Regions from separate parts of the Streptomyces daliensis genome, predicted to be linked through region 3. Evidence: riboswitches for the same ligand, from Rfam matches in the RefSeq annotation. Region 3 holds a riboswitch; each other region holds the start of a gene.

The links. A riboswitch is a leader RNA that binds a small molecule or an ion and turns the genes downstream of it on or off. The one in region 3 is predicted to bind cyclic di-AMP.
Region 1: linked by a shared signal. The riboswitch ahead of ACYVOO_RS11220 (M23 family metallopeptidase) and the one ahead of ACYVOO_RS16085 (C40 family peptidase) in region 3 are both predicted to bind cyclic di-AMP.
Region 2: linked by a shared signal. The riboswitch ahead of ACYVOO_RS21970 (transglycosylase family protein) and the one ahead of ACYVOO_RS16085 (C40 family peptidase) in region 3 are both predicted to bind cyclic di-AMP.
Region 4: linked by a shared signal. The riboswitch ahead of ACYVOO_RS04175 (M23 family metallopeptidase) and the one ahead of ACYVOO_RS16085 (C40 family peptidase) in region 3 are both predicted to bind cyclic di-AMP.

The regions. Positions count from the first base shown of each region.
Region 1 covers NZ_BAAGSO010000054.1:55,668-63,309, forward strand. Annotated here, with positions in the region: gene ACYVOO_RS11215 (GntR family transcriptional regulator) at 1-679, opposite strand, end outside; gene ACYVOO_RS11220 (M23 family metallopeptidase) at 867-1,691, opposite strand; cyclic di-AMP (ydaO/yuaA leader) riboswitch at 1,707-1,864, opposite strand; gene ACYVOO_RS11225 (M16 family metallopeptidase) at 2,121-3,491, opposite strand; gene ACYVOO_RS11230 (M16 family metallopeptidase) at 3,533-4,903, opposite strand; gene ACYVOO_RS11235 (DNA gyrase/topoisomerase IV subunit A) at 5,162-7,612, shown strand.
Region 2 covers NZ_BAAGSO010000089.1:97,026-104,667, forward strand. Annotated here, with positions in the region: gene ACYVOO_RS21945 (hypothetical protein) at 24-191, shown strand; gene ACYVOO_RS21950 (response regulator) at 279-1,073, shown strand; gene ACYVOO_RS21955 (rhodanese-like domain-containing protein) at 1,113-1,727, opposite strand; gene ACYVOO_RS21960 (metal-sensitive transcriptional regulator) at 1,807-2,106, shown strand; gene ACYVOO_RS21965 (MBL fold metallo-hydrolase) at 2,153-3,547, opposite strand; cyclic di-AMP (ydaO/yuaA leader) riboswitch at 3,995-4,180, shown strand; gene ACYVOO_RS21970 (transglycosylase family protein) at 4,295-5,374, shown strand; gene ACYVOO_RS21975 (alkaline phosphatase PhoX) at 5,762-6,946, shown strand; gene ACYVOO_RS21980 (dienelactone hydrolase family protein) at 7,065-7,642, shown strand, end outside.
Region 3 covers NZ_BAAGSO010000069.1:104,348-111,989, forward strand. Annotated here, with positions in the region: gene ACYVOO_RS16070 (hypothetical protein) at 1-150, shown strand, start outside; gene ACYVOO_RS16075 (C40 family peptidase) at 266-1,387, opposite strand; gene ACYVOO_RS16080 (hypothetical protein) at 1,836-2,189, shown strand; gene ACYVOO_RS16085 (C40 family peptidase) at 2,331-3,512, opposite strand; cyclic di-AMP (ydaO/yuaA leader) riboswitch at 3,521-3,719, opposite strand; gene pcrA (DNA helicase PcrA) at 4,024-6,555, shown strand; gene ACYVOO_RS16095 (M23 family metallopeptidase) at 6,655-7,642, opposite strand, start outside.
Region 4 covers NZ_BAAGSO010000015.1:19,809-27,450, reverse strand. Annotated here, with positions in the region: gene ACYVOO_RS04185 (PP2C family protein-serine/threonine phosphatase) at 33-1,283, opposite strand; gene ACYVOO_RS04180 (PP2C family protein-serine/threonine phosphatase) at 1,488-2,651, shown strand; cyclic di-AMP (ydaO/yuaA leader) riboswitch at 2,933-3,160, shown strand; gene ACYVOO_RS04175 (M23 family metallopeptidase) at 3,510-4,538, shown strand; gene ACYVOO_RS04170 (aldo/keto reductase) at 5,010-5,966, shown strand; gene ACYVOO_RS04165 (PPOX class F420-dependent oxidoreductase) at 5,986-6,411, opposite strand; gene ACYVOO_RS04160 (hypothetical protein) at 6,449-7,276, opposite strand; gene ACYVOO_RS04155 (DUF397 domain-containing protein) at 7,305-7,642, opposite strand, start outside.

The DNA.
Region 1 (7,642 bases), on a different contig from region 3:
TTACGGAAGGTTTCGTACTCCTCACGGCCGCTTTGCGCGCGACCCCTTTCGGTACCGGGCGGCGCAGCCTGTGGAGCACCGCGGAACGCTCCACGTGCTGGGCCGTCAGCGCGCGGGCCCGCTCGGCGTCGCCACGCGCCACCGCGTCGACGATGGCGCCGTACTCCTGCCAGACGGTGGCGGCCTGCGCGGGCACGTCCACCGCGTACACCCACGTGATCTTGCGCCGGAGCTGGGTGAGCAGCGTCGTCAGGCTGGGGCTGCCGGACGCCTGGGCCAGCGTCTCGTGGAACCAGTCGCCCAGGGAGCGCAGGTCGGAGAGGTGGCCGCGGTCCACGCGCTGCTGGCCGAGGCGCACGAGACCGCGCAGCACCTTGAGGTGTGCCTCGGTGCGCCGCTGCGCCGCGCGCGCCGCGCCCAGCGGCTCCAGCACCGCGCGGATCTCCAGCAGATCCGCCGCCTCCTGCTCCGTCGGCTCGGCCACGCAGGCGCCCGCGTGCCTGCGCGTCAGCACGAAACCCTCGGACTCCAGCGTGCGCAGCGCCTCGCGCACGGGGACCCGCGAGACTCCGTAACGCCGCGCGAGGAGTTCCTCGGTGAGCCGGGCGCCGGGCGGAAATGCCCCGCTGACGATGTCGTCGCGGATTGCCGTGCAGACCGCGTGCGCGGAAATTCGCATGACTCGAACTGTATTGCAGCCACGTCGAATTTCCGATGGCGAGAGTTCCCCTCACGTGAATACGGCGTGAAAAGGACCCCCGGCCATGTGTCGGCCGGGGGTCCTGATACTCACGGATGCCGCGCGGAGTCGGGTGCGGCACCGGATTGGGCGTCGGGTGCGGCGCCGGATTCAGATTCGGATTCGGTCAGATCTTGACGCCGTGCTGGCGCAGATAGGCGACCGGGTCCATGTCCGAGCCGTAGTCGGGGCCCGTACGGGCCTCGAAGTGGAGGTGCGGGCCCGAGGAGTTGCCGGTGGAGCCGGAGAGGGCGATCTGCTGGCCCGAGGTGACGGACTGGCCGACCGAGACGCCGATGGACGACAGGTGGCCGTACTGCGTGTACGTGCCGTCCTTGTGCTTGATCACGATGTTGTTGCCGTAGGCGCCGCCGTCGCCCGCCTCCACGACCTCACCGGCCGCGACGGACTTGACCGGGGTGCCCTGGGCCGCGTGGAAGTCGATGCCGGTGTGGCTGCCGGAGGACCACATGCCGCCGCCGGTCTGGTAGCCGGTGGAGACGTAGGAGTTGTCGACGGGGGCGACGTAGCCGTTGAGCGCGGCGCGCTTGGCCTCCGCCTTGCGGGCCGCGCGCTCCTTGGCCTCCTTGGCCTCGCGCTCGCGCTCCGCCTTCTCGGCCGCCGCCTTGCGCTTGGCCTCGTCGGCACGCTTCTTCGCCTCGGCCGCGGCCTTCTTGGCGGCGGCCTCGGCCCTGGCGCGCTCGGCCTCGGCCTGCTGGGCCTCGGCCTGGTCGCCGACGGTCGCGGCGAGGGAACCGCCCAGGTCGATGGCCTGGGTCAGACCGGTGTCGGTGACGGTGGACGCCTCGTCGTTGGCGGCGAGCGCCGGGGACGCGACGGAGCCCACGACGCCGACAGCGGCGAGGCCCGCTATGCCTGCGGCGTTGACGCCCGCACGGCGACGGGCACGACTCTGCCCACGATGCTTACCGGTGGCACGGATGAACGCCATGATCTGGCGTGACTCCTTTCCTTCCTTCTCGCCTACCGGGTTAGCTGACGGGTTCGGAGCAGGAAGGTCTCCTACGGGCGCCTCGTACGGGAGGCGTCCGATTCACCCCAAGGGACGTGTGGGTCCCCGGCTCCCCTGGCTCGCGCCGTACGGGGACTCGGCGATCACTGTCCGTCGGCCGCGGCGCGGTCACTTCTGACGAACAGCGGCCACGACGCTAAGACGGGCATCAGCACGGCGCCAAACAGATCCCGTCTTTTGTCGCGCATGCCACACCCAACACCGGGGCAACACCGGCCAAATCAGACAGGGAAAACGGACATGACGCCGCGACATGTGGAGGGCCCGTGAACAGTCGGCCGACTGTTCACGGGCCCTCCATCACATTCCGGGCGGCTCCGGCGGCGTAGCGCCGGGCGGCGCGGCGCCTCAGGTCCCGGAGACCACGCTCACCTCGCCGATGCCCAGCGCCCGCACCGGCTCCGCGATCTGCGAGGCGTCACCCACCAGGACGGTGACCAGGCGGTCGGCCGGGAAGGCGTTCACGACGGCCGCCGTGGCCTCCACGGTGCCCGTCTCGGCCAGCCGCGCGTACATCCGCGCCTGGAAGTCGTCCGGCAGATACTGCTCGACCTGATCGGCGAGGGTGCCCGCGACGGCGGCGGCCGTCTCGTAGCGCAGCGGGGCGACGCCCACGAGGTTCTGCACGGCGACGTCCCGCTCCTCGTCCGTGAGGCCCTCGGCCGCCAGGGTGCGCAGAACCTGCCACAGGTCCTCCAGCGCGGGCCCCGTCACCTCGGTGGCGACCGAGCCGGAGATGGCGAGCATGGCGGCGCCCGTGCCCTCGGGCGCTGAGCGCAGCACCTGGCCGAAGGCGCGCACCCCGTAGGTGTAGCCCTTCTCCTCGCGCAGCACGCGGTCCAGCCGGGAGGTGAGGGTGCCGCCGAGGCAGTACGTGCCCAGCACCTGCGCGGGCCAGACGCGGTCGTGCTTGTCCGCGCCGATGCGGCCGATCAGCAACTGCGTCTGCACGGCGCCCGGACGGTCCACGATGATCACGCGGCCCGTGTCGTCCGCGGTGACCGGCGGCACGGGGCGGGGCTCGGCCGTCGATCCGGTCCAGGTGCCGAGGGAGTCGGCCAGCGCCTCGTCCAGATCGACGCCTTCGAGGTCGCCGACGACGACGGCGGTGGCCGTCGCGGGGCGCACATGTGCCTCGTAGAAGGCACGGACCGAGGCGGCATCGATACGGGCGACCGACTCCTCGGTGCCCTGGCGCGGCCGGGACATGCGGGAGGCGGCGGGGAACAGCTGGTGGGAGAGCTCCTTGGCCGCGCGGCGGGCCGGGTTGGCCAGCTCGTGCGGGATCTCGTCCAGCCGGTTGTTGACCAGCCGCTCGACCTCGCCGTCGGGGAAGGCCGGTGCGCGCAGCGCGTCGGCGAGCAGACCGAGCGCCTTGGGCAGCCGGGAGGCGGGGACCTCCAGGGAGACGCGCACGCCCGGGTGGTCGGCGTGCGCGTCCAGGGTGGCGCCGCAGCGCTCCAGCTCGTAGGCGAACTCCTCGGCGTCGTGCTTGTCCGTGCCCTCGGACAGGGCGCGGGCCATGATCGTGGCCACGCCGTCAAGGCCCTCGGGCTCGGCCTCCAGGGGGGCCAGGAGGTTGACCTCCACGGCGACGACCTGCTGGCCCGGGCGGTGGCAGCGCAGCACCGTGAGCCCGTTGGGCAGCGTGCCGCGCTCGGGCGCGGGGAAGGCCCAGGGCCTGGGGCTGCCGCCCCGGGGCTGGGGGTGGAGATCCATGCTCGGGCCTGGCCTCTCTGCGGGGGTGGTCGCGGTGTCGCTCACTGGCCGGGCTCCTCGTCCTGTCCGTCCTCGGCGTTCTCGTTCTCGGCGTTCTCGGCGTTCTCGGTGGCGGGCGCGGTCGGCTCGTAGACCAGCGCGGCGCGGTTGTCCCTTTGCAGCCGCGCCGCCGCCACGGACCGCACCTCCTCCGGCGTGACCTCCAGGACGCGGCCCACGGCGCTCAGCGCGAGCTGGGGATCGCCGAACAGCACGGCGAACCGGCACAGTTCGTCGGCGCGCCCGCCGACCGTCGCGAGCCGGTCCAGCCACTCGCGCTCGAGCTGGGCCTGTGCCCGCTCCATCTCCTCTGGCGTCGGCCCCTCCTGCGCGAAGCGGCTCAGCTCCTCGTCCACCGCCGTCTCGATGGCGGAGATCTCCACGCCGCTCGACGCCTTGACGTCCAGCCAGCCCAGCGAGGGCGCCCCGGCCAGCCGCAGCAGCCCGAAGCCCGCGCCGACGGCCAGCCTGTCGCGCCGCACCAGGCGGTTGTGCAGGCGGGAGGACTCGCCGCCGCCGAGGACGGTCAGCGCGAGGTCGGCCGCGTCGCACTCGCGGGTGCCGTCGTGCGGCAGGCGGTAGGCCGCCATCAGCGCGCGCGAGGGCACCTCCTCCTCGACCACCTGCCGCTGGTCCCCGCCCAGCGTCTCGGGGAGGGAGCCGTCGCGCGGCGGCTGCTTGCCCTCGTGGCCGGGGATGGAGCCGAAGTACTTCTCGATCCAGGCCAGCGTCTGCTCCGGATCGATGTCCCCTACGACGGAGAGCACGGCGTTGTTCGGCGCGTAGTACGTACGGAAGAAGGCGCGCGCGTCCTCCAGGGAGGCCGCGTCCAGATCGGCCATGGAACCGATCGGGGTGTGGTGGTAAGGGTGGCCCTCGGGATAGACCATGGCGGCCAGCTTCTCGAAGGCGGTGCCGTAAGGCACGTTGTCGTACCGCTGGCGGCGCTCGTTCTTGACGACGTCACGCTGGTTCTCCAGCGATTCCTCGTCCAGCGCCGTGAGCAGGGAGCCCATGCGGTCGGCCTCCAGCCAGAGCGCCAGCTCCAGCTCGTGCGCCGGCATGGTCTCGAAATAGTTGGTGCGCTCGAAGCTGGTGGTGCCGTTCAGCGAGCCGCCGGCGCCCTGGACAAGCTCGAAGTGACCGTTGCCCGTCACCTGGGCCGAGCCTTGGAACATGAGGTGTTCGAAGAGGTGGGCCAGCCCTGTGCGGCCCCTCACCTCGTGGCGGGAACCGACGTCGTACCAGAGGCAGACAGCGGCGACCGGGGTGAGATGGTCCTCGGAGAGCACCACGCGCAGGCCGTTGGCCAGCCGGTGCTCGGTCGCTGTCAGCCCGCCGGTGGCAGGCGGGGGCGTGGCCATGTGACCCATGTGCCTGGAGTCCCTTCGCTCGCGGGAGTTCGTGTCGCGTCGTGTGAAGCGGTTCTGTCACTGTATGCAACCGCACGGACAAGGTGCGAAGTTCCCGTACCGTACGCCCATGAACTGGGCTCTCCCACCCGTCACCGCCGGGTCGGGGAGCCCGTTGTCAGCGGCGCGGTCCACAATGGTCGGCGTCGTATCCGCCAGGCCCACAGCGGGTGTCCTCACACCCCCTAGCCCGTACGTACCGAAGGAGCCGCAGCCGCGATGGCCCGCCGCAGTACGAAGACCCCGCAGCCGGACGACTTCGAGGAGCGGATCCTCGACATCGACGTCGTCGATGAGATGCAGGGCTCCTTCCTCGAGTACGCCTACTCGGTCATCTACTCTCGCGCCCTCCCGGACGCCCGTGACGGGATGAAGCCGGTGCACCGCCGCATCCTGTACCAGATGCACGAGATGGGGCTGCGCCCCGACCGCTCGTACGTCAAGTGCGCCCGGGTCGTCGGCGAGGTGATGGGTAAGCTCCACCCGCACGGTGACTCCGCGATCTATGACGCGCTGGTCCGCATGGCCCAGTCCTTCTCGATGCGGCTCCCGCTGGTCGACGGCCACGGCAACTTCGGTTCGCTGGGCAACGACGACCCTCCCGCCGCCATGCGGTACACCGAGTGCCGCTCGGCGCCCGCCGCCGGTCTGATGGTCGAGTCGATCGACGAGGAGACGGTCGATTTCGCGCCCAACTACGACGGCAGCGAGGAGGAGCCGGTAGCCCTCCCGGCCGCGTATCCGAACCTGCTGGTGAACGGCGCCTCGGGCATCGCCGTCGGCATGGCGACGAACATGGCGCCGCACAACCTCGGCGAAGTCATCGCCGCGGCACGGCATCTGATCAAGCACCCGGGCGCCGATCTGGAGACGCTGATGCGCTTCGTGCCGGGGCCCGACCTGCCCACGGGCGGCCGGATCGTCGGCGTCGAGGGCATCAAGGACGCGTACGCGAACGGCCGTGGCTCCTTCAAGATGCGCGCCACGGCGACGGTGGAGCAGGTCACGCCCCGCCGCAAGGGCCTGGTCGTCACCGAGCTGCCCTTCACCGTCGGCCCCGAGAAGGTCGTCTCCAAGATCAAAGACCTGGTCAACGCGAAGAAGCTCCAGGGCATCGCGGACGTCAAGGACCTCACCGACCGCGAGCACGGACTGCGCCTCGTGATCGAGATCAAGAACGGCTTCCACCCCGAGGCCGTGCTGGAGCAGCTCTACAAGCTGACGCCGATGGAGGAGTCCTTCGGCATCAACAACGTCGCGCTGGTGGACGGCCAGCCGCTCACGCTGGGCCTCAAGGAGCTGCTGGAGGTCTATGTAGACCACCGCTTCCAGGTGGTGCGGCGGCGCAGCGAGTTCCGGCGCACCAAGCGGCGGGACCGGCTGCACCTGGTCGAGGGCCTGCTGGTCGCGCTGCTCGACATCGACGAGGTCATCAGGATCATCCGGTCGAGTGAGAACGCGGCCGAGGCCAAGGCGTCCCTGATCTCCCGCTTCGGGCTCAGCGAGATCCAGACGCAGTACATCCTGGACACCCCGCTGCGGCGGCTCACGAAGTTCGACCGCCTGGAGCTGGAAAGCGAGCGCGACCGCCTCAAGGCCGAGATCGAGGAGCTGACCCGCATCCTCGACTCGGACGCGGAGCTGCGCAAGCTGGTCTCCTCCGAGCTGGCCGCCGTCTCCAAGAAGTACGCGACGCCGCGCCGCACCGAGCTGCTGGAGTCCGCCGGAGCCCCGGTGGCGTCCGTGCCGCTGGAGGTCTCGGACGACCCGTGCCGGGTGCTCCTCTCCTCGACGGGCCTGCTGGCGCGCACGGCGAACGGCGAGCCGTCCTTCGACGAGGCGGCCAAGCGCGTGAAGCACGATGTGATCGTCTCGGCCGTCCCCGCGACCACGCGCGGCGAGGTCGGCGCGGTGACCTCGGCCGGACGGCTGCTGCGGCTGACCGTCGTGGACCTGCCCCAGCTCCCCGAGAGCGCCGCGTCCCCGAACCTGTCGGGCGGGGCGCAGATCGCGGAGTTCCTCACCCTGGAGGCGGACGAGAAGGTCGTCTGCCTCACCACGCTCGACGAGTCCTCTCCCGGCCTGGCCATCGGCACCGAGCAGGGCGTGGTCAAGCGGGTGGTGCCCGACTATCCGTCCCACAAGGAGGAGTTGGAGGTCATCACCCTCAAGGACGGCGATCGCATCGTCGGCGCCGTCGAGCTGCGCACGGGCGAGGAGGACCTGGTCTTCATCACCGACGAGGCGCAGCTTCTGCGCTATCAGGCGGGCCAGGTCAGGCCGCAGGGCCGCGCGGCGGGCGGCATGACCGGCATCAAGCTGACCGGCGAGGCCAAGGTCATCTCCTTCACCGCCGTGGACCCCGCCGCGGACGCGATGGTCTTCACCGTCGCCGGTTCGCGCGGCGCCTTCGCCGGGCTCACGGAGGCCACGGCCAAGCTGACGCCCTTCGACCAGTACCCGAGGAAGGGCCGGGCCACGGGCGGGGTGCGGTGCCAGCGGTTCCTGAAGGGCGAGGACTGCCTGACCCTGGCCTGGGCGGGGCCCACTCCCGCGCGGGCCGCCTCGAAGGCCGGCGTCCCCGTGGAGCTGCCCGAGGTGGACCCGCGCCGCGACGGCTCGGGCATGCCGCTGGCCAAGGCGGTGGCCGTGGTGGCGGGACCGGTGTAGTCCCGTCCGGGCCTCCGGTCCGGGTTCCGG
Region 2 (7,642 bases), on a different contig from region 3:
GCGGGAGCGTTTCCGGGGCCACGGTGGCCGACGCGGTGATCGGCGCGGTGGCCGACGCGGTGCCCGACACGGTGATCGGCGCGGTGGCCGACGCGGTGGCCGGATCGTTGCGCCGCCGCACGGGCGCGGGGCCCGTACGGCCCGGTGGACGGGCACCGGGGGCCTTGCGGGCGTGCGCTACCGTGGCCTGAAAGGCCCTGGACGGCCCCGCTCACCAGGGCCGCTGGGCCGACAGGGGCCACTGGCGGCCACCGGCGGCCACCGGGAAGGAGAGGCCAGTGATCCGCGTCCTTGTCGTCGACGACGACTTCATGGTCGCCCGGCTGCACAGCACCCTGGTCGAGCGCGAGCCCGGCTTCGCCGTCGCTGGCGTGGCCCACAGCGGCGCCGAGGCGCTGACGGCCGTGCGCGAGCTGGCACCCGATCTGGTGCTGCTCGACATCTACCTCCCGGACATCCCCGGCCTGGAGGTCCTGCGCGAGCTGCGCGGCGGCGGGGCCCCCGAGGGCGGTCCCGACGTGCTGGTCGTCACCGCCGCACGGGACGCGGGAACGGTACGGGGCGCGCAGCGCGGCGGAGCCGTGCAGTACATCATCAAGCCCTTCGAGGGGCAGTTGCTCCAGGAGCGGCTGCGGCAGTACGCGGAGCGCCGCAAGGAGCTGGCGGCCCTGGCGGCGCCGGGCCAGGACGACGTGGACCGCCTCTTCGGCGGGACAGGCGGCGCGGGCGGCGCGCTGGGCGCGGGAGCGGCCCAGGGCCACGGCGGCGGGCGGACGCCCGCCTCGCTGCCGAAGGGGCTCACCGAGCAGACGGCGGCGCTCGTGCGGGATGCGCTCGACGCGGGCGTGGAGGGCGAGGGCGTCTCGGCCTCCGAGTGCGCCGAGCGCAGCGGGCTGTCGCGGGTGAGCGCGCGCCGCTATCTGGAGCACTTCGTGGCGACGGGCAGCGCCCGCGTCACCCTCCGGTACGGCACCACGGGCCGCCCCGAGCGCCGTTACCACCGCGAGGGCCGCCCCCCGGCCCCGGCACACGGCCCCGGCGCCCCCGGCACGGAGCGGCACGGCTCCGCCTGAGAGCCTCGCACGGGACGGGGGGCCGGGACCGGTCGGGAGTCAGTCGGCGGTCAGCCGGGTCAGGGTCGCGTCGAGGTCCGCCGCGCGTCCGCCGCGCCTGTTGTGCGGGAGCCTGCCGAGCAGCGCGGCCATGCCGCAGGTGTCGGTGAGCGCGGAGAAGACCAGCCCGGCCCCGATCGCGGCGGAGAGCCAGCGCGCGCCCGGCAGCACGAGGTCGGCGAGCAGGCCCAGCAGCACGAGGGAGCCCGCCGCCAGCCGCACCTGGCGTTCCATGGCCCAGGTCGCGCGGCCCGTCTCCGGCCTGTCCACCTCGTAGCCCTCGGCAGTCCAGGCGCTGGTGCCGCCGGTGAGGGTGGCCAGCCGGGAGGCGGCTATCCCACCGTCGGCCAAGGCGCCGACGGCCTTGGCCGAGCGCGCCCCGGAGGCGCAGACCATGAGCAGGGGGCGCCGCCCGGCCGCGTGCCGCAGCGCGGGCAGGGCGCGGCCGAGCCGGTCGAGGGGGACGTTGTGGGCGCCGGGCAGGTGTCCGGAGGCGTACTCGCCGGGGGCGCGTACGTCGACGACGGTGAACTCGTCCAGGCGCGGGCGCGCCTGGACGGGAGCCAGGGCGGTGGAGGACGTGGCAGTGGGGGTGGGGGAGGGAGGGGTGGTCACAGGAGGGTCCTTCGTGTTCGGTGGCACCGGCTCCGCCGGGGGTACGCTATACCCCAGAGGGTATACGTGAGGAGAAGCCGTGGATCTTGAACTGGCGGCCGACGACCTGAAGACGGTTCTCAACCGGCTGCGCAGGGCGCAGGGCCAGATCGCCGGGATCATCCGGATGATCGAGGAGGGCAGGGACTGCGAGGACGTGATCACACAGCTCGCGGCCGTATCGCGCGCGCTGGACAAGGCCGGGTTCGCGATCATCGCCACCGGTCTCCAGCGCTGTCTCGCGGAGCCGGGCGCCGACGGCGAGGACGGCGCCGTCCAGGCGGCCGACCGCGAGCAGATGCGGGCCCGTCTGGAGAAGCTCTTCCTCTCCCTGGCCTGACCGGGCGCGGGCTCTCCGGCCTGACCCGGTCCGGGCCCGCACCCCCTCACTCCGCGCCCCGCACCCAGTCCTCGGCCCGGAAGGCGTCGTCGACGGCGACCACGTCGCGGCCCATGGCGGCCAGCATCGAGGCGGCGACGGCGGCGCGCATCCCGCTCGCGCAGTGCACCCACACCACGCCGCGCTGCACCTCGTCGGCGCGGCCGTGCACCTCGTGGACGGGGAGGTGGAACGAGCCCTCGACGTGGCCCTTCGCGCGCTCGGACGCGCGGCGCACGTCGAGCACCACGATCCCCTCGCCGCCGTCCCGCTCCCTGGCCGCAGCCAGGTCGGCGAAGCCGGCGCGCGGGAAGGAGTGCGGGCGCTCGCCCGTACGCAGCCAGGAGGACGGGCCTCCGGTCGCCGCCGCCGCCGGGCGGTCGATGCCGACGCGGGCCAGCTCGCGCTGCGCCGCCGCGATCTGCCCGGGGGTCTCGGCGAGCAGGGTGACGGGCTTGCCCCAGGGGATCAGCCAGGCGAGATACGTGGCGAGCTTGCCGTCGCCCTCGAAGTTGAACGCGCCCGCGAGGTGCCCCTCGGAGAACGCCACCCGCGAGCGCAGGTCCACCACCCACTCGCCCTCGGCCAGGCGCCGCGCGAGGTCGTGCGCGTCGGCGGGGCGGGGCGGGGTGAGGTCCAGGGGGGCCGGGCCCGAGGCGTTGGCCGGGGCCATGTGCGTGTAGTAGGCGGGCACGTCCTCCAGCCCGGCGAGTACGTCCTTGACGAAGTCGTCCACGTCGCGGGTGAGCGCGTCGTTGTGCGCGCGTTCCTCGCCGATCGTCGTGGAGCCGTCGGAGCCGCCGGAGCCCGCGCCGGAGCCACCGGAGCCGCCGGAGGAGCAGAAGCTGCCGAAACCGTGGGTGGGCAGGACGCGCACGTCGTCGGCCAGTTCGTCGGCCAGCCGGCGCGCCGAGGCGTGCTGGGCGCGGGCGAGCGGCTCGGTCAGCCGGGGTTCGACCAGGTCGGGGCGGCCCGTGGTGCCGATGAGGAGGGAGCCGCCGGTGAAGGCCAGCACGGCGCGGCCGTTCTCCTCCAGCGCGTAGGAGGTGTGGTGCGGGGTGTGGCCGGGGGTGGCGAGGGCCCGCAGCGTCAGGCCCGCGCCGGCGTCGACCGTCGCGGTGTCGCCGTCGCGTACGGGCACGCGGGCGAAGGCGACGTGCGCCTCGGCGGGGACGAGATAGCGGGCGCCTGTGACGCGGGCCAGCTCCAGGCCTCCGCTGACGTAGTCGTTGTGCACATGGGTCTCCGCGACGAGGCCGACGCGCACGCCCCTGCGTGCCGCCGCCGCGAGCACGCGGTCGATGTCGCGGGGCGGGTCCACGACGACGGCTTCCGTCGCGCCTCCCGCCAGATAGCCGCGGTTGCCCAGGCCCTCGGTCCCGATGGTGTCGACGAAGAACACGGCCGACCCTCTCCTCTCCGCTCTCCGTTCGCTCCGGTTCTCCCGGACCGACTCGTTCATGTACCCCCCGGGGTATCCATCATCGACCGTAACACGGGTACCCCAGGGGGTATTCCACACACGCCCGGCATCGTGCCGAGTGCCCCCGCGCGAGCCGGAAATGACGTGACGCGTTCCACAGGAGGTGCGTGAGGAGCGACACAGGAAGGCAAGATCGAAAGGGTTCCGGTTTTGACGCGGACGCGGCACGCGTGTTTCGAATGCCCTGCGCACAGCGTTCTCTTACGGACTTATTCGACACTCCGTATGAGAAATGCGCGGGTCCCCACATGGCTCTCCTTCCCTGTCTTTAGTTGTCCCCGCGAATTCCATCTGTTTACGGTGCATCCGCCATCGCACGTCCCATGCGGTGGCCCGTGACCGGGACGCCGAATCCTGCCGCCCGGTCAGCGGAAATCACCCGACCCAAGGGCGGCAGGAGCGGGGGAACCACAGGTAAGTGCCGCGTCGCGGAAACGCGACCGGCTTGGGGTGAAGCCCCCTCGCGCACATGCCACGGGCATGTGCGCAGGTGGCCGGGCAACTCCAGCCCGAATCCGACAGCTCACCTCGCAGGCGTAGGAGAGGAACACTTCTGTGTTTGCACGCGAAAGCGTTAACCGACAGTCCAATGGCCGTAACGCGCGGCGCATTTCCCGCGTCTCGCTCGCTCTCGCCGCAGGTGGCGCGGGTATCGCCCTTCCGCTGATGGGCGCCGCGAACGCGCACGCCGCCGACGTCAGCACCTGGGACAAGGTCGCCCAGTGCGAGTCGGGCGGCGACTGGTCCATCAACACCGGAAACGGCTATTACGGCGGCGTCCAGTTCGACAAGAGCACCTGGGACGCCTACGGCGGTTCGCAGTACGCGCCGACCGCCGACAAGGCCACCAAGGACCAGCAGATAGCCATCGCCGAGAAGGTGCTGGCCAAGCAGGGTCCGGGCGCCTGGCCCAACTGCGGCCCCAAGGCCGGGCTGAGCCAGAACAGCGGCTCCCCCGACGTGAACCCCGACTCCGGTTCCGGCTCCGGTTCCGACGACTCCGCGACGAAGTCCGCGCAGCCGCAGCAGACCGAGCAGCCGAAGCAGACCGAGCAGCAGAGCAAGCCCCAGGGCGGCTCGGGCTCGTACACCGTCGCGAGCGGTGACACCCTCGCCAAGATCGCCAAGTCCGAGGGCGTCGAGGGCGGCTGGAAGAAGCTGTACGAGTCGAACCGCCAGACCATCGGCGGCGACCCGAACGTCATCGTCCCCGGCCAGAAGCTGACCCTCTCCGGTTCCGCCTCCGGTTCCGGCGACGAGGTGAAGACGCAGCCGCAGGGCGGCGCCTCCAAGACCGCCGAGACCTCGGACGCGGGCTCCGACGACGGCCAGTCCGCTTCCAGCGACTACGTCAAGCCGGTCGACGCGGGCACCAGCACCCCGTACAAGGCGTCCGGCGGCTCCTGGTCCAGCGGCAGCCACACCGGCGTCGACTTCTCCGCCTCCTCCGGCACCCCGGTGAAGTCGGTCACCTCCGGCACCGTCGTCTCGGCGGACTGGGGCGGCGCCTACGGCAACGAGGTCGTCATCAAGAACGACGACGGCAAGTACACCCAGTACGGCCACCTGACCTCCTCCTCCGTCCAGCCCGGCCAGCAGGTCGACGCGGGCGAGCAGATCGCCGTCTCCGGCTCGACCGGCAACAGCACAGGGCCGCACCTGCACTTCGAGGTCCGCACCGGTCCCGACTACGGCTCCGACATCGACCCCGTGAGCTACCTCCAGTCGCACGGTCTCTCCGTCTGAGGCGTTCCCTCCCCTACGCCCGCAACGGACCGGAGGGCGCGGGCCACACGCGTCCTCCGGAAAGCGGCAGGCGAAGCCACACCGATGCCCGGTGTCCCCGCCAGGGACACCGGGCATCCGGCGTTCGGCCCCGCTCCGTCGCGCCTCCGGTTCACGGGGAGTTGTGGCGCCGGTCACGCCCGAGCGCTAGGTTCCACCCCGCCCGGACCGGACCGGACCGTCCCGTACCGGCGGTACCGGCCATACGGGCAGCACGGGCAGCACGGGCAGCACCCGCAAGGCACCAAGGCACACGCACCGCACGCACCACCGCTCTCCCCGGCGGACGCGACACCGCCGGGCACCGCAGACTCGTCGAGTGGAGTGACCGTGGAACGTGGAGTGACCGTGGAACGCCGTGACTTCCGGCGTCGTACCTTCCTGCGCGCGGCCGTGCTCACCGGCTCGGCCGCCGTCTTCGGCGGCACGCTGTGGCGCGGCGCCGCGCACGCGGACCCGGCGCAGCCGGGCACCGGCCCGTACGGGGCGCTCGGCCCCGCCGACGCGAACGGCGTCCAGTTGCCGCAGTCCTTCACGAGCAGGGTGATCGCGAGATCGGGCCAGGCGGTCTCCGGCACCTCGTACACCTGGCACCCGGCGCCCGACGGCGGCGCCTGCTTCGCCGACAGCGGCGGCGGCTGGATCTACGTCTCCAACTCCGAGGTCGCCCTCACCGGTGGCGCGAGCGCCGTGCGCTTCTCCTCCTCGGGCGCGGTGACGGGCGCGTACCGCGTGCTGAGCAACACCAGCGTGAACTGCGCGGGCGGCCGGACCCCGTGGAACACCTGGCTCTCCTGCGAGGAGATCGACCGCGGCTACGTCTACGAGACCGACCCGTGGGGCACCGTCTCTGCCGCGCGCAGGAGTGCGATGGGCCGCTTCAAGCACGAGGCGGCTGCCGCCGATCCCGACCGCCGCGTCGTCTATCTCACCGAGGACGAGAGCGACGGCTGCCTCTACCGCTTCCGGCCGGCCACGTGGGGCGACCTGTCCACGGGCACGCTGGAGGTGCTGACCATGGGCGACGGCACGTCGGGCCCGGTCGGCTGGGCCGCGGTGCCGAACCCGTCGCCGGGCGTCTTCGGCACCCGTACGCGGGCGCAGGTCGCGGCGGCCAAGCACTTCGACGGCGGCGAGGGCTGCTACTACGCGAACGGCACCTGCTGGTTCACGACCAAGGGCGACAACCGCGTCTGGCAGCTCGACTGCGCCGCCGACACGATCGAGCTGGCCTACGACGACAGCCTGGTGACGGGCGGCCAGGCGCCGCTGACGGGCGTCGACAACGTGACCGGCACCGCGTCCGGCGACCTCTACGTCGCGGAGGACGGCGGCAACATGGAGATCTGCGTGATCACCCCGCAGGGCGTCGTCGCCCCGTTCCTGCGCGTCACGGGGCACAGCGGCTCGGAGATCACAGGACCGGCGTTCTCGCCCGACGGGCGCCGCCTCTACTTCTCCAGCCAGCGCGGGACGGGCAACAGCTCGTCGGCGGGCGTGACGTTCGAGGTCACGGGGCCCTTCCGCGCCTGAAGCGCCCGCCCCGGCCTGGCACGGCCCGCCGTACGACGGACCGTGCCAGGCGATCCACAGCCCGCACCCCTACGCTCGGGACACGCCCCCATTCCCCTCCCCGAACCGTGGAGTCACCGTGACCGCTGCGAACCCCCGCCAGAACGTCACTTTCCCCAGCACCACTGACGCCGGTACCGCGCACGGTTACCTCGCCCTCCCGCCCTCGGGCCGGGGACCCGGCGTGGTCGTCATCCAGGAGTGGTGGGGTCTGACGGACCACATCGCGGAGGTCACCGACCGGTTCGCCGAGGCCGGTTTCGTCGCCCTCGCGCCGGATCTCTACGGCGGCCAGGTGGCCCACGACGCCGACGAGGCGGCCCGCATGATGTCCGAGCTGCCCACCGACGAGGGCGCGCGGCTCCTCTCCGGCGCCGTCGACTACCTCCTCGGCCGCGAGGAGACGACGGGCGGGACCGTGGGCGCGGTCGGCTTCTGCATGGGCGGCGGCTTCGTCCTCGCGCTGGCGGCCCGCGAACCCCGCGTCTCGGCGGCGGTCCCCTTCTACGGCGTCATCCCGGGCGCCCTCCCCGACTTCTCGGGGCTCAAGGCCGAGGTGGAGGGGCACTACGGCGAGCAGGACCCGACGGTTCCCCTCGCGTCGCTGGACGAACTGCGCGCCACGATCGAGGCCCAGTCCGGCATCACCCCGGTCTT
Region 3 (7,642 bases):
CCCCCGGGCGCGCAACTCCCTGGTCACGCGAACCCGTTCGGCAGCGGGGCGCCCGTGCCGCCGCAGGCGTACGGGGCACCGCCTGTCGGGCAGCAGCCCGTTCAGGGGCAGCAGCAGGGGCAGGGGTACTTCGGAGCGCCGAGCGCGTGAGTGCGTGCCCCTGAGTGTGCTTCGCGGGCTTGAGTGTGTTTCGCGGGCTGCGGGTGCGCGGTGGCTGGTCGCGCGGTTCCCCGCGCCCCTGGCGGGCGGGGCGGGACCGTCCCGCTCATGCCGGGCGGGTCGCTCCGGAGAAGGGCATTTCGTCGATCGGGGCGACCCGTACCGGCGCGCCGGGGCGCGGGGCGTGGATCATCTGGCCGTCGCCGATGTAGAGCCCGACGTGGCTGACGCTGCCATAGAAGAAGACCAGGTCACCGGGCGCCAGCCCTGACCGGGGGATGTGGCGGCCCGCGTCGATCTGCGTGTACGTGGTGCGCGGCAGCGAGACACCGGCCGCCTTCCACGCGGCCTGGGTGAGCCCGGAGCAGTCGTACGCGTCGGGCCCCGTGGCGCCCCACACGTACGGCTTGCCCAGCGCGCCCCGCGCGAAGGAGACGGCACGGGCGGCGCGCGAGTCGGGGGCCACGCCCGTGGCAGGCGCCGTGGCCTCACGGGCGCCGTCGCCCGAGCCGCCGCCCGAGCGGTCGGCCCGCGCCGTCCCGTCGGAACCGTCGGAACCGTCAGGGCCTTCGGGCACGCCGCCGTGACCGTCGTCGCCCAGCACCTCGGCCCGTTTCTCCGGCGTCAGCCGGTCCAGCAGCTTCTCCGCCTCCCTGAGCTTGCCCTGAACGGTGCGCTTGTGGCGCCGCGCGCTGTCGGCCGCGCTCTTGAGCGAGGTGGCCGTCCCGGCCGCCTCCTCCCGGAGCTGCCGCACGCCGCGCGCCTGCTCGCCGACGCGCCGCACGGAGTCGGCCTGCCGCGCACCCGCGCGCTCGGCGACGGCCGCACGCTCCAGGTAGTTCTCGGGGGAGGAGGAGAGCGCGAGCTGGAGCGACGGGTCGACGCCGCCACTCCGGTACTCGGCCGCCGCGTGCGCGCCCAGCGCGTCCCGCGTCGCGTTCAGCCGCTCCTGCTTGCGCGCCGCCTGGTCGCGCAGTTTTTCCAGCTCCTCCGCCGCCTCGTCGGCCTTCTCCTTCGCGCCGTTGTACGCCTCGGTGGCCTTCTCGGCCTCGTGGTGCAGCTTGTCGACCTTCGCCTTCACCCGGGCGGTGGAGCCGGGGCGGGGGTCGGCGTGGCCCGAGCCCTGGAACGCGGTGGTGCTCGCGGCGGCGGCGAGCGCGAGGGTGAGCGCCGTGCGCGCTGCGGGTCCGGTGAGGGGGCGGGGCTTGGGCTTTCGGTGCGAGGCCATGGTGCGGCCGTCACTTCCTTCGCGTCGCGTCGCGGCCGTACACCGTGCGGCGTCGCGTGCGACGCCTGTACGTCCGTCGAGGTGGGGATCCGGCGGCGGACCCGCACAGGGGGGACGAGCCGCCGCCGGATCTCGGCGGGGCGGCCGGGCCTCGCACGGGGCGGACCCGGCCACCTGGACGAGGACGCTAAACCTGCCCTGTGCGGCGAGGTGTGGGGTTGACCGGGACTGCCCGGGACTGTCCGCTTTCGTCCATGCGGCGCGTGCGGGCGTGAGCGGGGGCGCCCGCTACGGAACGGGAACCGGCGAGACCGTGACCGATGCGGGCGATCGGCGCACCCTGGCCGTCGGGCGGTGCTAGGGGGTGTCTTCAACGTAGCGTCGTCCGGCCGTTAGGCCAGACGGGACGTTGAAGACACCCCCTATGAGCCGGGCTACGCTCCGGGCCATGGACGTCCTCATCAACCTCTTCGTCTGCCTGCACATCGTGGGCATCGCGGCCCTGCTGGGCGGCTTCTTCTTCCAGATGGGTGCCCTGCGCTCCGGCACGGCGCGGATGCTGCCGGGCATGCTGCACGGCGCGCTGACCATGCTCGCGACGGGCATCGTCCTCGTCGGCCTCAATCAGGCGGACGACCAGCCCGTGAACAACGTCAAGATCGGGATCAAGCTGGCGCTGCTGGTGGTGATCCTGGGGCTGGTCTACGTGAAGAGGGACGAGGAGAAGGTCCCGTCAGCGCTGCTGGGCACGGTCGGCGCCCTGACGACCGTCAACATCTTCATCGCGGTGCTGTGGACGTGAACGGCGGCGCGTAGTCCCTCGATCCGCGCGCCCCGGAGGCCCCGGGACGCCCCGGGCGCGCGAAGGGGCGCGGCGCACCCGCTGGTGCCTCCGCGCCCCGTCGACGTACTCCCGCGACGTACTCCCGTCGAGCGCCCCGCGTCAGGCGGGCCGGACTCCCGAGTGGAACGGCATGTAGTCGATCGCCTCGTACTTCACGTCGTCGCCCGGCTTCGAGGCGTGGATCATCTGGCCGCCACCCACGTAGATGCCGACGTGGCTGACGTCGTCGTAGAAGAAGACCAGGTCTCCGGGGCGCAGGTCCGACTTGGCGACCCGCGTGCCGACCTTCACCTGGTCGTACGTGGTCCGGGGCAGGGATATCCCCGCGCTCTTCCAGGCGTCCTGGGTGAGCCCCGAGCAGTCGTACGAGTTGGGCCCCGTGGCGCCCCACACGTAGGGCTTGCCGAGCTGCTGCTTGGCGAAGTCGATCACCTTCGCGGCCTTGGCCGAGTACGAGCCGCCCGACGAACCGGAACCAGAACCGGAACCTGAGCCCGAGCCCTCGGAGGAACCCGACCCGTCGCCCTGTTCCCGCTTCTGGCGCTCGGCCGCCTCACGGCGCTCCGCCGCGGCCCGCTCGGCCGCCTCGCGCCGCGCCTCGGCCCGCTTCTCGCGCTCGATCTGCGCCAGCCGCGCCTTCTCCTTGGCGGTCAGCTTCGACAGCAACTGCCGCGCCTCGGCCAGCTTCGACTGCACCTCGCGCTTGCTCTCCTTCAGCTCCTTCTGTGAAGAGGAGAGCGATTCCAGCTCGCGCGTCGCCTCGGCGCGCTTCTCGGTGGCTGCCTTCTGCCGCTTCTCGTAGTCGTCGACGGCCTCCTTCTGGCGGCCGGTCATGCGGTCCAGCAGGTGCGTCTGCGCGAAGAAGCTCTGCGGGTCCTCGGTCAGCAGCAGCGTCGCGGTCTGCGAGATGCCGCCCGTGCGGTACTGCGCGGCGGCGAAGTTGCCGAGGACGCGGCGCGACTCGTTCAGCTTGTCGGTGCGCTCGGCGACCTCGTCGAGCATGCCGTCGGTCTTCTCGCGCTGTGCGTCGGTCTTCTCCTTGGCCGCGTTGTACTTCTGCGTCGAGGCGCCCGCCTGCTGGTAGAGCTTGTCGACCTTCTGCTTGACCTCTTCGACCGACTGCCGTCCGCCGCCGCCCCCGCCGTCGTCCGAGGGCGAGGCGGTCGCGCTCTGGGAGAGCAGGGTGACGGACGCGAGGGCCGCGGTGGTGACACCGATGACGCCCCGCTTGGAGGCTGCGGAGTGCAGTACGCGGGTGCGCGGCTTGCGATGCGACGCCAAGGCCGACGACTCCTTCCGTGAACCGCCTACCGGGTTAGCTGACGGGTTCGGGCGTCGGAAGGCTGCCCTACGGACCGGAGCGCTCCGCTCACGCGGCGCGTACGGGCCGATTCACCCCGGGTGGCACGCGGGCACGCGGTGGTCGCGCGGCGTACGCGAGTGGGTCCCCGGCTCCGGCCCTGCGGCCGGACTCGGCGGTGGCCGCCCGTGCCGACGCTGTCGCCGACGGGGGTGCGGGCTGCCTGGCACGGCACGGTAGCGAAGGTGTGCCGTTCCTGTGAAGGCTGGTGAGGGATACGTCCGATATCTCTTCGTTACCCGTGCGGGATTGGTGCGGTATCCGTCCGGTATGGGCATGCGGGGGTCCGTACGAGACCGGCGCGGGGTCGCCGCCAGGCGCTCGTCGACGGGCCGCGTACCCGCGCCGGGGCGCGGATTTCCGGGCGATTCCCGGGGCGATTCCCGGGACGCGCGGAGGTCTGTCGGTGGGGCCGCCTAGACTCGGACGACGATGAGCAGCCTCTTCGACGACAGCTTCCTGGCGAACCTCGATCCCAAGACCGAGGACCCGCCTCCGCCTCCCCCCGAGGACCAGCACCCGGAGGAGGAGATCCCGGACGATCTCTTCGCGGGCACCTTCGCCGGGGGCGCGGCAGCCGCGCGTGACGCGTATCACCGCGGCGGCTCGCCCCGCACCGTGGTGGACACGGACGCGCTGCTGGAGGGCATGAACGAGCAGCAGCGCGCCGCCGTCGTGCACAGCGGCTCCCCGCTGCTCATCGTCGCCGGGGCGGGCTCGGGCAAGACCCGGGTGCTCACCCACCGCATCGCCCATCTGCTGGGTGCGCGGGGGGTCCACCCGGGCCAGATCCTCGCGATCACCTTCACCAACAAGGCCGCCGGCGAGATGAAGGAGCGCGTCGCGGAGCTGGTCGGGCCGCGTGCGCAGTCGATGTGGGTGTCCACCTTCCACAGCGCGTGCGTGCGCATCCTGCGCCGCGAGCACAAGAAGCTCGGCTTCACCTCGTCCTTCTCGATCTATGATGCGGCGGACTCCAAGCGCCTCATGGCCCTGGTCTGCCGCGATCTGGACCTGGACCCGAAGCGTTTCCCGCCGAAGTCGTTCAGCGCCAAGGTCTCGAACCTGAAGAACGAGCTGATCGACGAGGAGGACTTCGCGGCCCAGGCCACGGACGGTTTCGAGAAGACCCTCGCCGAGGCGTACGCGATGTACCAGGCACGGCTGCGCGAGGCCAACGCCCTGGACTTTGACGACATCATCATGACGACCGTCCACCTCCTCCAAGCGTTCCCTGACGTGGCGGAGCACTATCACCGCCGCTTCCGGCACGTGCTGGTGGACGAGTATCAGGACACCAACCACGCGCAGTACACGCTGGTGCGCGAGCTCGTGGGCACGGGCGCCAGTGCCGGCGCGGGCACGGATACGGATACGGGTGTGGGCGCGGGCGCCGTCGAGCGGGCCGAGCTGTGCGTCGTCGGCGACGCGGACCAGTCGATCTACGCGTTCCGCGGCGCCACCATCCGCAACATCCTCCAGTTCGAGGAGGACTACCCGGACGCCACCACCATCCTCCTGGAGCAGAACTACCGCTCCACGCAGACCATCCTCAGCGCCGCCAACGCCGTCATCGAGCGGAATGAGAACCGGCGCCCCAAGAACCTGTGGACCCAGGCCGGAGCGGGCGCCCGCATCACGGGCTACGTCGCGGACACCGAGCACGACGAAGCACAGTTCATCGCGGACGAGATCGACCGCCTCACGGACGCGGGCGACGCGCGCGCGGGCGATGTCGCGGTCTTCTACCGCACGAACGCGCAGTCCCGTGTCTTCGAAGAGGTCTTCATCCGCGTCGGCCTGCCGTACAAGGTCGTCGGCGGCGTCCGCTTCTACGAGCGCAGGGAGGTCCGCGATGTGCTGGCCTATCTGCGCGTCCTCGCCAACCCCGAGGACTCGGTCTCCATGCGCCGCATCCTCAACACCCCGAAGCGCGGCATCGGCGACCGCGCCGAGGCGATGATCGACGCGCTGGCGCTCCGCGAGAAGATCACCTTCCCGCAGGCCCTGGTCCGCGTCGACGAGGCGTACGGCATGGCGGCCCGCTCCGCGAACGCCGTGAAGCGGTTCAACACGCTGATGGAGGAGCTGCGCACCATCGTCGAGTCCGGCGCGGGCCCGGCCACGGTGCTGGAAGCGGTGCTGGAGCAGACGGGCTATCTGGCCGAGCTGCAAGCGTCCACGGACCCGCAGGACGAGACCCGCATCGAGAACCTCCAGGAACTCGCCGCCGTCGCCCTGGAGTTCGAGCAGGAGCGCGGCGAGGACGAGCCGGGCACGCTGGCCGACTTCCTGGAGCAGGTCGCGCTCGTCGCCGACTCGGACCAGATCCCGGACGACGAGGAAGGCGAGAACGGCGAGGCCACCGGCGTCATCACGCTGATGACGCTGCACACGGCGAAGGGCCTGGAGTTCCCCGTCGTCTTCCTGACGGGCATGGAGGACGGCGTCTTCCCGCACATGCGCGCCCTGGGCAACACCAAGGAGCTGGAGGAGGAGCGCCGTCTCGCCTACGTGGGCATCACGCGCGCCCGCGAACGGCTCTATCTGACGCGCTCCACCATGCGCAGCGCCTGGGGCCAGCCCTCGTACAACCCGCAGTCCCGCTTCCTGGAGGAGATCCCGGACTCCTTCCTGGACTGGAAGCGCACGGGCGCCTCCATGGGCGCGGCGATGGGCCCAGGCTCTGGCGCGGGCGCCGCGATCGGCTCGGGCGTCGGCGCCTCGCTCTCGTCGTCCACGGCGGCCCGGCGCGGCGGCCCGAGCGGCTTCGCGACGCGCCGCGCCAAGGACCGCCCCACGGTCTCGCTGGCGGTGGGGGACAGGGTCACGCACGACAGCTTCGGCCTGGGCACGGTGGTCGAGGTCAAGGGCAGCGGCGACAGCGCCGAGGCCACCGTCGACTTCGGCGGCGAGAAGCCCAAGCGGCTGCTGCTGCGGTACGCGCCGGTCGAGAAGCTGTAGCGGCGACGGCGGGGGCGTCGTCGGCGACGGACGGCGCCCTCGCGGCCGTACGGGATTCTCCGTGACGGCCACCGCCAGGGCGCGGTCTGCGCGTGAGGTCTATGTGGGGTCGAGGCCCTTGGCGCGGAGCCAGGGCAGCGGGTCCACGGCGGAGCCGCCGCCGGGGCGTACCTCGAAGTGGAGGTGCGGCCCGGTGGAGTTGCCGGAGTTGCCGGAGTAGGCGATCGTTTCACCGGCCTTGACCTCGCCGGACCGGATCTTGGTGCTGCTGAGGTGGCAGTACCAGGTCTCCGTGCCGTCCTTCGCCGTGACGACGGCCATGTTGCCGTAGGACATGTCCCACTTGGTGCTGACGGTGCCGTCGGTGGCGGCCTTGACGGGGGTGCCGTAGCTGACGGGGAAGTCGATGCCGGTGTGGATCGACATCCAGTTGACGCCCGCCGAGCCGTAACGCGCGCTGAGCCCGTGCTGCTCGACGGGGAGCGCGAACTTGGGGCGTGCCGCCTCCTTGCGCGCGGCCTCCTCGGCCTTGCGCTTGCGCTCCTCCTCCTGACGCTTCTTGAGGTCGATGCGCTCCTGGGTGCGGTTGGCGCGGTCGGCGAAGTCGTCGGCGTCGGCTGAGAGTCCGGCGAGCTGGGTGTCGAGCTTGTCGTTGGCGGCCGACGGCTTGACGGGGGAGGCGTCCGAGGCCGACTGCGCCGTCGTGTCCTCGCTGTCGCCCGTGCTCCCCATCACGGAGGCGGCGGCGACACCGGCGACGCCCATCACGGCGACCGAGGGCACCGCGACCGTCAGCAGCGCGGAGCGCCGGGGCTTGACGGAGCGGCGGCGACCGCGGGAGTGGGGGACGGCGGCGGAGGCGAGCGGGGTGACGTCGCCGTGGCCTGCCGGGGTGGGCGCGTCGTCGTCGGTCCCCGCGGGTTCGTGCTCGTGCTCGTGTTCGTGGCCGTACGCGTCGAAGGCGCCGACGGTCGGCATCGCCGCGGTGGAGTCCATCGCGGCGCCGGGATCCGGCTCGGGCTCGGGCGCACCGGGCACGGACTGCGAGGCCGCCTGGCTGTGACCGTGACCATGACCGTGGTTGTGG
Region 4 (7,642 bases), on a different contig from region 3:
GGCTGACCGGGCTGACCTGGCGCGGGGCCCGCTCAGTACGTGGCCGTCGGCTCGGGTGTCCCGGGCGGCCCGGGTGAGTCGGCTGACGGGAGGCGGCGGAGGACCACGACGACCATGTCGTCGCCGATCGTCGGCGCCCACCGGGCCACGTCATCCTGGAGGAACGTGACGATCTCGGCCGGGACGGTGCCCCGCCCCTCGAAGCAGCCGGACCCGCCGGACCCGCCGGGCTCGTCGGCGGGGCGGCAGAAGTGGTCGTTCAGCCGTTGCCGCAGCGGATAGAACGCGCCGTCACGGCCGCGTGCCTCGGTCACCCCGTCGGAGTACGCCACCAGCATGTCGCCGACGGGCATGGGGAACCCCTCGGCGCGCTCCGTCCCCTCGGACAGGTCGCCGAGTCCCAGGGGCAGCCCTGGGGTGGCGGTCAGCGGGGTCGCGCCGTCGGGGGCGAGGCGCAGCAGGGGCGGGTGGCCGCGGTCGAGTACCCGGACCTCCTCCGCGTCCCCGGGGAACTCCATCAGCACGGCGGTGGCGAACAGCTCGTCGTCCGGGCCCGTGTCCTGCGGCAGCGCGCCGTCCCCCGGCGGTCCCGCGCCGCCGGGCGGCGTCGCGTCCTCGCGGTCCAGCGCCATCGCCATCTCGATACGGCCTGCGACCTCGGCCAGATCCTCGCAGGTCACGGCCGCCTCGCGGAAGGAGGCCATGATCGTGGCGACGGTGCCCGTCGCGCCGATGCCCTTGCCGCGTACGTCGCCGACGAGCACGCGTACGCCGTACGGGGTCTGCCTGACGCTGTAGAGGTCGCCGCCGATCAGGGCCTCGTCGTCGGCTGCCCGGTAGAAGCCCGCCACGCGGACGGGCCCGATCCGCTCGGGCAGGGGCCGCAGCAGCGCGAGCTGCGCCGCCTGGGCCACCGCGCGGACCTGGGTGAGTTGGCGCACCGTCCGCTCGCGCGCCACGGACAGCAGCGTGACGAGCCCCGCGACGACGAGCAGGGTGACGAGGGAGCCCACGATGTGCGGGTCGTAGGCGGAGCCCTGGCTGATGTCGAGCGCGGCGAGTACCAGCACGCACAGGGCGCCCATCGCTGCGGTGCCGAGGGGGCGGTAGAGGAGCGCGGCCAGCAGGACGGCGGCGCTGAGCAGCGAGCCGAAGAAGTACTTCGGGGGCGCCGCCTCCTCCAGGGTCACGGCCAGCACGATCAGCACGGGCGGCAGCAGCCCGAACCAGGCGGGCGGCCACTTCGGGGCGCGGAGGTGCACGACGGCTCTGCCGGTTCCCACGCGCGCCGCTCCCTTCCGTCCCCCTCGCCGTCCGCTGCCTCCAGTGGAACGTGCCGGGGCGCCGGGCGCTCACGGAGTGCGGCGATCGTGTGGCGGCGCCCTCGGCCGTCGCCCCGGCCGTCGCCCCGGCCGGGGGCCGCCAGAGGGGGAGCGATTGGAGCAGGTCAAGTGGCCGAGCGCGCCATGAAGGGTCAGATTGGGACGGTGGCGGACCAGAGATCGGGCAGGGGCAGGGGCAGGTTCCGGGGCGGCGGCAGCCGACGGACGACCGTGCCCGCGGAGCCTCCAGCCGACGGACGCTGCGTCCCTTTCCTCCTGCTGCCCCTCCTGATGCTCGCCCTCGGCATCCTCCTGAACGTCACCACCTTCTCCGAGATCACGGGCGCCCCCTTCTTCGCCGCCGCGCCCCTGGTGACAGCCCCCTTCTGCACCCGCGGGGTGACCGTCGGCACGGGGCTCATAGCCACCGCCCTCTTCGCGGCGCTGCTTCTGCTGGACGGCCCGTCGGACCTGCTCGACGACTCGATGCGCACCCTCACCGTCGCCACCGTCTCCGCGCTCGCCGTCTTCATCAGCGGCATCGTGCGCCGCAGCGGCGCGGCCCTGGACTCCGCGCGGATCATCGCCGAGGCGGCCCAGCGCGCGGTGCTGCCGCTGCCGCCCCCGCGCATCGGACGGCTGGAGTTCGCGGCGCGCTACAAGGCCGCGCAGACCGGCGCCCGTATCGGCGGGGACCTCTACGCGGTCCAGGAGACCCCGCACGGGACCCGGATGCTCGTCGGGGACGTGCGGGGGAAGGGGCTCGGGGCCGTGGAGGCGGTCGTCATCGTCATCGGCGCGTTCCGTGAGGCGGCCGAGCAGGAGGACACGCTGGAGGCGGTCGCGGGCCGCCTGGAGGGCGCGCTGCGGCGCGAGGGGGACCGCAGGAGGGGGCTCGACCAGTACGAGGGGTTCACGACGGCCGTCCTCGTCGAGGTACCGGCCGAGGACCCGGGCGTGCTCCGCGTCGTGAACCGCGGCCACCCGGCGCCGCTGCTGCTGAAGTCCGACGGGTTCCCCAGCTACATCGAGCCCAGGGTCCCCGCGCTGCCGCTGGGGATGCCCGAGCTGGGCGAGTGGCCCGACCGCGCTGACGAGGTGCCCTTCCCGCCCGGCGCGCATCTCCTGCTCTACACGGACGGCCTGTCCGAGGCGCGGGGCGAGGGGAGCGGCGTCTTCTACGAGCCCTCGCGCCGCCTGGCCGGGTGCGCCTTCGACGGTCCTGACGGGCTGCTGGACGCGCTGGTCGCGGACGTGGAGGCGTACACGGGCGGACGGATCACGGACGACATGGCGCTGCTGGTGGCGCGGCGCAGGGGGAGGTTGTGAAGACGGGGAGGGGGAGCTGTGGAGCGGTTCAAGACAGCTTTCCGGCCTGATGTTTCGTCACTCTCCGCGATCCGGCGCCCCAATTCGGGTAATTCCTGCCCCTGATTGCCCCCGTCTGCCCGGAAAAGTGCAGGGCAACGGCGACTACGAATTCGCCGGAACAGCTTGGAATTCGGCCCGCGACTCTATTAACGTTCGATAACGCAGCGCGGTCGTCACAGCCGTCACGAGAGTCGGCACCGTGCGCCGTCGCCGAATCCTGTACGTGCGTCAACGCGAGTCACCACTCGACGCGAAGCGCACCGAGGGAACCGGGGAACCACCACTTCTCGGCCGTCGTCAGCCGGCGGCGAGGGGGGTCTCTCACCGGTCGGCCCACACCGGGGCCGCCCTCCGAGGGATGGGGTGAATCGGACTCTCCCGCCCATGTCCCATGTGCGGGCGCTTCCGTAGGAGACCTTCCTGCTCCGAACCCGTCAGCTAACCCGGTAGGCGAGAAGGAAGGAAAGGAGTGCGCCCCCCGTGGCGTCCAAGAGGCATGCCCCCGAGGCCTCGTACGAGCCGTCCTTCGGCGGTTCACCGTCGTACGGCGCGTCCTACGACAGCCGGCCGCCCCACGGCGGCGACCACTTCGGCCACGGCCACGGCTTCGGCCAGGGCCACGGCACACCCGGCTACGGCCACGGCACATTCGACGCGTACGGCAACTACGACGCGCTGGGCCGTCCCGACGCGCTCGCCCCGGCGGGTGCCGCCCATGTCCCGGCCGGTGCGCGGAACTTCGACACGCAGACCATCGACGCTACGCAGACGTTCGAGGCCCCGTCCTTCGAGGCCCCGGCCTTCGACACCCAGGCGGTGCCCGTCCCGGACGTCTACGGTCCCGCGCGTGACGGTGGCGACGAGGACGGCGACGACGCGTTCGACGAGTGGAACCCCACCGAGGACTCCGTCCGTCCCGTCCGCGGCCGGCACCGCGTGGGCAAGCAGCGCGGCGGCGGCATGGCCCGCAGCGGCGCGGTGCTCGGCGTCGGCATGATCGCCGCCGTCGGCGCGGGCGGCATGGCCACCGCCAAGGACAAGGACCCGGCCGCGATATCCATGCCGGACCTCGCCTCCGCTGCTGACTCCGTGCAGGACCTCCCCGGCGTCGGCGGCCTCCTCGCGGGCGGCGCGGACGACGCGGAGGCCGTCGCCGCCGTCCAGGCGCCCCTGAGCCAGGCGGGCCTGTCCGAGGAGGACGCCGCCGCTGGCCGTACGGACGCGGGCGAGGCACTGCGCGCCCGCATCCTCGCGCAGGCCGAGTCCCAGCAGGCCGAGGCGGACGCGGCGGCGCGCGAGGCCGCCTCCCAGGCCGCCGCGGCCAAGGCGGCGACGGCAGCCGCCAAGGAGGCCAAGGAAGAGCGCGAGGAAGAGGCCGAGGCCAAGAAGAAGGCCGAGGAGGAGAAGCGCCGCAAGGCGGAGGCGGCCCGCCTCGCCAAGCTCGACAAGAGCTACACGCTCCCGGTCTCCTCGTACCAGCTCTCCGCGGGCTTCGGCTCCTCCGGCGGCATGTGGCAGAACGACCACACGGGCCAGGACTTCGCGTCCCCCACCGGCACCCCGGTCAAGGCCATCCACACGGGCACCATCAAGGAAGCGGGCTGGGCCGGTTCGTACGGCTACCGCATCGTGCTGGAGCTGGACGACGGCACCGAGCTGTGGTTCTGCCACCTGTCCTCGATGACGAAGTCGGCCGGTGACAAGGTCAGCACCGGCGACGTCATCGGCCGCGTCGGCTCCACAGGCAACTCCTCGGGACCGCACCTGCACGTCGAGGTCCGGCCCGGCGGCGGTGACCCGGTCGATCCGCTGGCGTGGCTGCGGGGCAAGGGCCTCAGCGTCTGACGGGGTTCCGCTGACGCGGCTCTGCTGACGCGGGTTCGCTGACGCGGTTCCGTCGGCCCGGGTCCGGGTTGGGAGCCCGGACCCGTGGTACCCGGTCGCCTCGGGCGGGTGGCGCACCACACGGCACCTCGCGCACTCGGGTCGCCCCCGCCCACTCACGACCACGCCGCCGCCTCGCACCGCCGAGGCGGGCGCACGCACCACTCGCCCCTGGCCCCCGTGGCCCTCGGCACAGCACGAGGAGGGGACGAGGCGGCGGCGAACGGGGCCCTTCGGCCGGTCCCTCCGGCCGGGCCCCAGCCCAGGACCCGGCGGCTCTGGTGGACCACCCCCCGACACCAGGGCCGTCGGCCTGCGCTTCCGTCCCGGCAGAGTTACCGTCCACGTATGGCTGACACACACAACTCGGACAACTCGGCGACCAGCGCGAACCCGGGCGGGAACCTGGGCGGGACAGCGAGCGGGACGGCCATGGCAGACCTGACCCGCGAGCGCCGCCCCCTCGGCGGGCTCTCCGTCTCACCGCTCTGCCTCGGCGGCAACGTCTTCGGCTGGACGGCCGACGAACCCGGCTCCTTCGCCGTGCTCGACGCCTACACCGCGCACGGCGGCAACTTCATCGACACCGCCGACGTCTACTCGGCCTGGGTCGAGGGCAACTCGGGCGGCGAGTCCGAGACCGTACTCGGCAACTGGCTGGCCGAGCGCGGCAGCCGCGTCCGCGACGGGATCGTCCTCGCCACGAAGGTCGGCGCCCACCCCGAGTACACGGGCCTCGCGGCGCGCACGGTCAAGAGCGCGGTGGAGGAGTCGCTGCGCCGTCTCCGTACCGACCACATCGACCTCCTCTACACGCACTACGACGACGAGAGCGTCGAGGTCTCCGAGATCATCACGGCGCTGGACGACCTCGTCCGCTCCGGCAAGGTCCGCGAGATCGCCGCGTCCAACATCACGCCGGCCAGGCTGGACGCGTCGCTCGCCTTCAGCGAGGAGTTCGGCCTCGCCCGTTACGTGGGACTCCAGCCGCACTACAACCTCGTCTCGCGGGAGACGTACGAGGGCGAACTCCAGGACGTCGCCGCCCGCTACGGCCTCGGCGTCATGCCCTACTACTCCCTCGCCTCCGGTTTCCTCACCGGCAAGTACCGGCCCGGCGCCGCGCCCGAGAGCGCCCGCGCCGCATCCGCTTCCCAGCACCTGGCGACGGAGCGCGGCCAGCGGGTGCTGCGGGCCCTGGACGAGGTCGCCCAGGCCCGTCACGTCTCACCGGCGACCGTAGCGCTGGCCTGGCTGCTGGCCCGCCCGACGGTCACGGCGCCCGTCGCCAGCGCGCGCACGCCCGAGCAGCTTCCGGCGCTGATGGCGGTGGCCGAGGTGACGTTGACGGAGGACGAGGTGGCGCGGCTGACGGAGGCGTCGGCGTAATCGGTGTGACGGTTCGCGGTCAGCGGAGCGGCTGCCCGTACGCGTGCTCGACGGGGATGCGGACGACCTGCCGCCCCTCGGCGAGCTGCGCGGCGCGGAACTCCTCCCAGTCCGGGTGCTCGCCCTGGACGTCCTTGTAGAGGCGCACCAGTTCCTCTGCGACGGGGTCGTACGGGTCGGCGACGACGGGTGTGACCTCCGCCGTGCCCTCGGCCACCGTCCAGGCCCACCCGTCGTCGCTGGTGACGTGGAAGCTCGCGCGTGGGTCGCGGACGAGGTTGCGGGACTTGGCGCGGGTGGACGTGACGGAGACGCGGATGACGCGGTCGTCGGGGTCGTAGGCGTAGAGCACGTTCGACAACTGCGGCCGTCCGTCGCGCTTCAGCGTGACCAGCACGCCGAGCTTGCGCTCCTTGAGGAGGGCGAGCAGGGCCTCGTCGGCCATGGTGGGCTTCCTTTCGCTGGGGGACCTGGGGATGTGCCTACCCTGCCACCGCGTACCCGCTGAACCGGGTTTCCCGAAGCAGCCAGCCCTCTTCTTCGAAGACGGCGGTGCCCGCGGCGCACCGTCGCGGGTCGGCGGCGGCCCGCGCGACCCAGCTCTCGGGGTCGGGTCCCAGCAGGTCACGCAGGGGTGCGGACTCACGCAGCAGCGCGCGCAGCACGTCCGGCTGCGGGGCCGGGGCGCGGAGCGTGCCGTCGGGGTGGGCGAGGAGGCCGCGCGTGTTGAAGTAGAGGTACGCGCCCTCCAGCCGCCAGCCGTTCGGCAGCACCATGGGGAATCCGTCCCCTGGCAGGAGAGCGCGGCCGTAGTTGGGGAACTCCGTCGCGTCGACGGCCGCGAGCTGTGCCTCGTCCAGCCAGCTCACGACGAGGGTGGTGTCTCGTGCGTCCGACGCGTAGGGCGAAGCGGAGACGTAACCGGCGCGGCTGATGTGCGCCGACAGCCCGACACCGATGCCGCTGATCTTCACGGGCACCATGGGCACGGCCCGCGAGAGCCCGCCCGCGCGCTGGAGCTTGTAACTGACCTGCGCGGGGCTCGCGTTGGACCCGACGGCGATGACGGGGTAACGCTCGCGTGTGGGCGCGTCCCCCAGATCCTCCAGCACCTGGTCGAGTGCCCTCTCCTGTAGGGACCCGCCGGACGCGACGGGCCAGGCCCCCACCCGCTCACCGGTCACCCGCAGCGGCAACACGTCCCGCCCACTGAGCAACACCGGCTCCCTGACAGGGCGTCCCGGATACGTGAGGGGCTGCAACGCGGGCACGTCATGAAGCCCGAGGGCTTCGAGGGAACGGTCACTCATGCACGCGAGTATGCGCCGGACAGGGCCCTCAGAGAACGAACGCCCCGCCCTTGACCCCCGCTATGAACCGGTTCCAGCTCGGTGCGGGGAAGGTGAGTACGGGGCCTTGGGGGGCGGCTTTGCTGTCCCGTACGGGGACGACACCGGGGTGGGCGTGCTGTGCGTCCGAGACCTCGACGCAGTGACCGCCGTCGCCGTTGCTGTGGGTGCTCTTACGCCACTGCGCGTTTCCGGGCAGGTCCACGGCTACCTCCAGGCAGTTGCCGCCGCTTCCGTTGCTGTGGGTGCTCTTGCGCCAAGAGGCAGCGCCGGGGAAATCGCGGCCGATCTCCAGACAGTCTCCGCCGCTGCCGTTGCTGTAGCTGC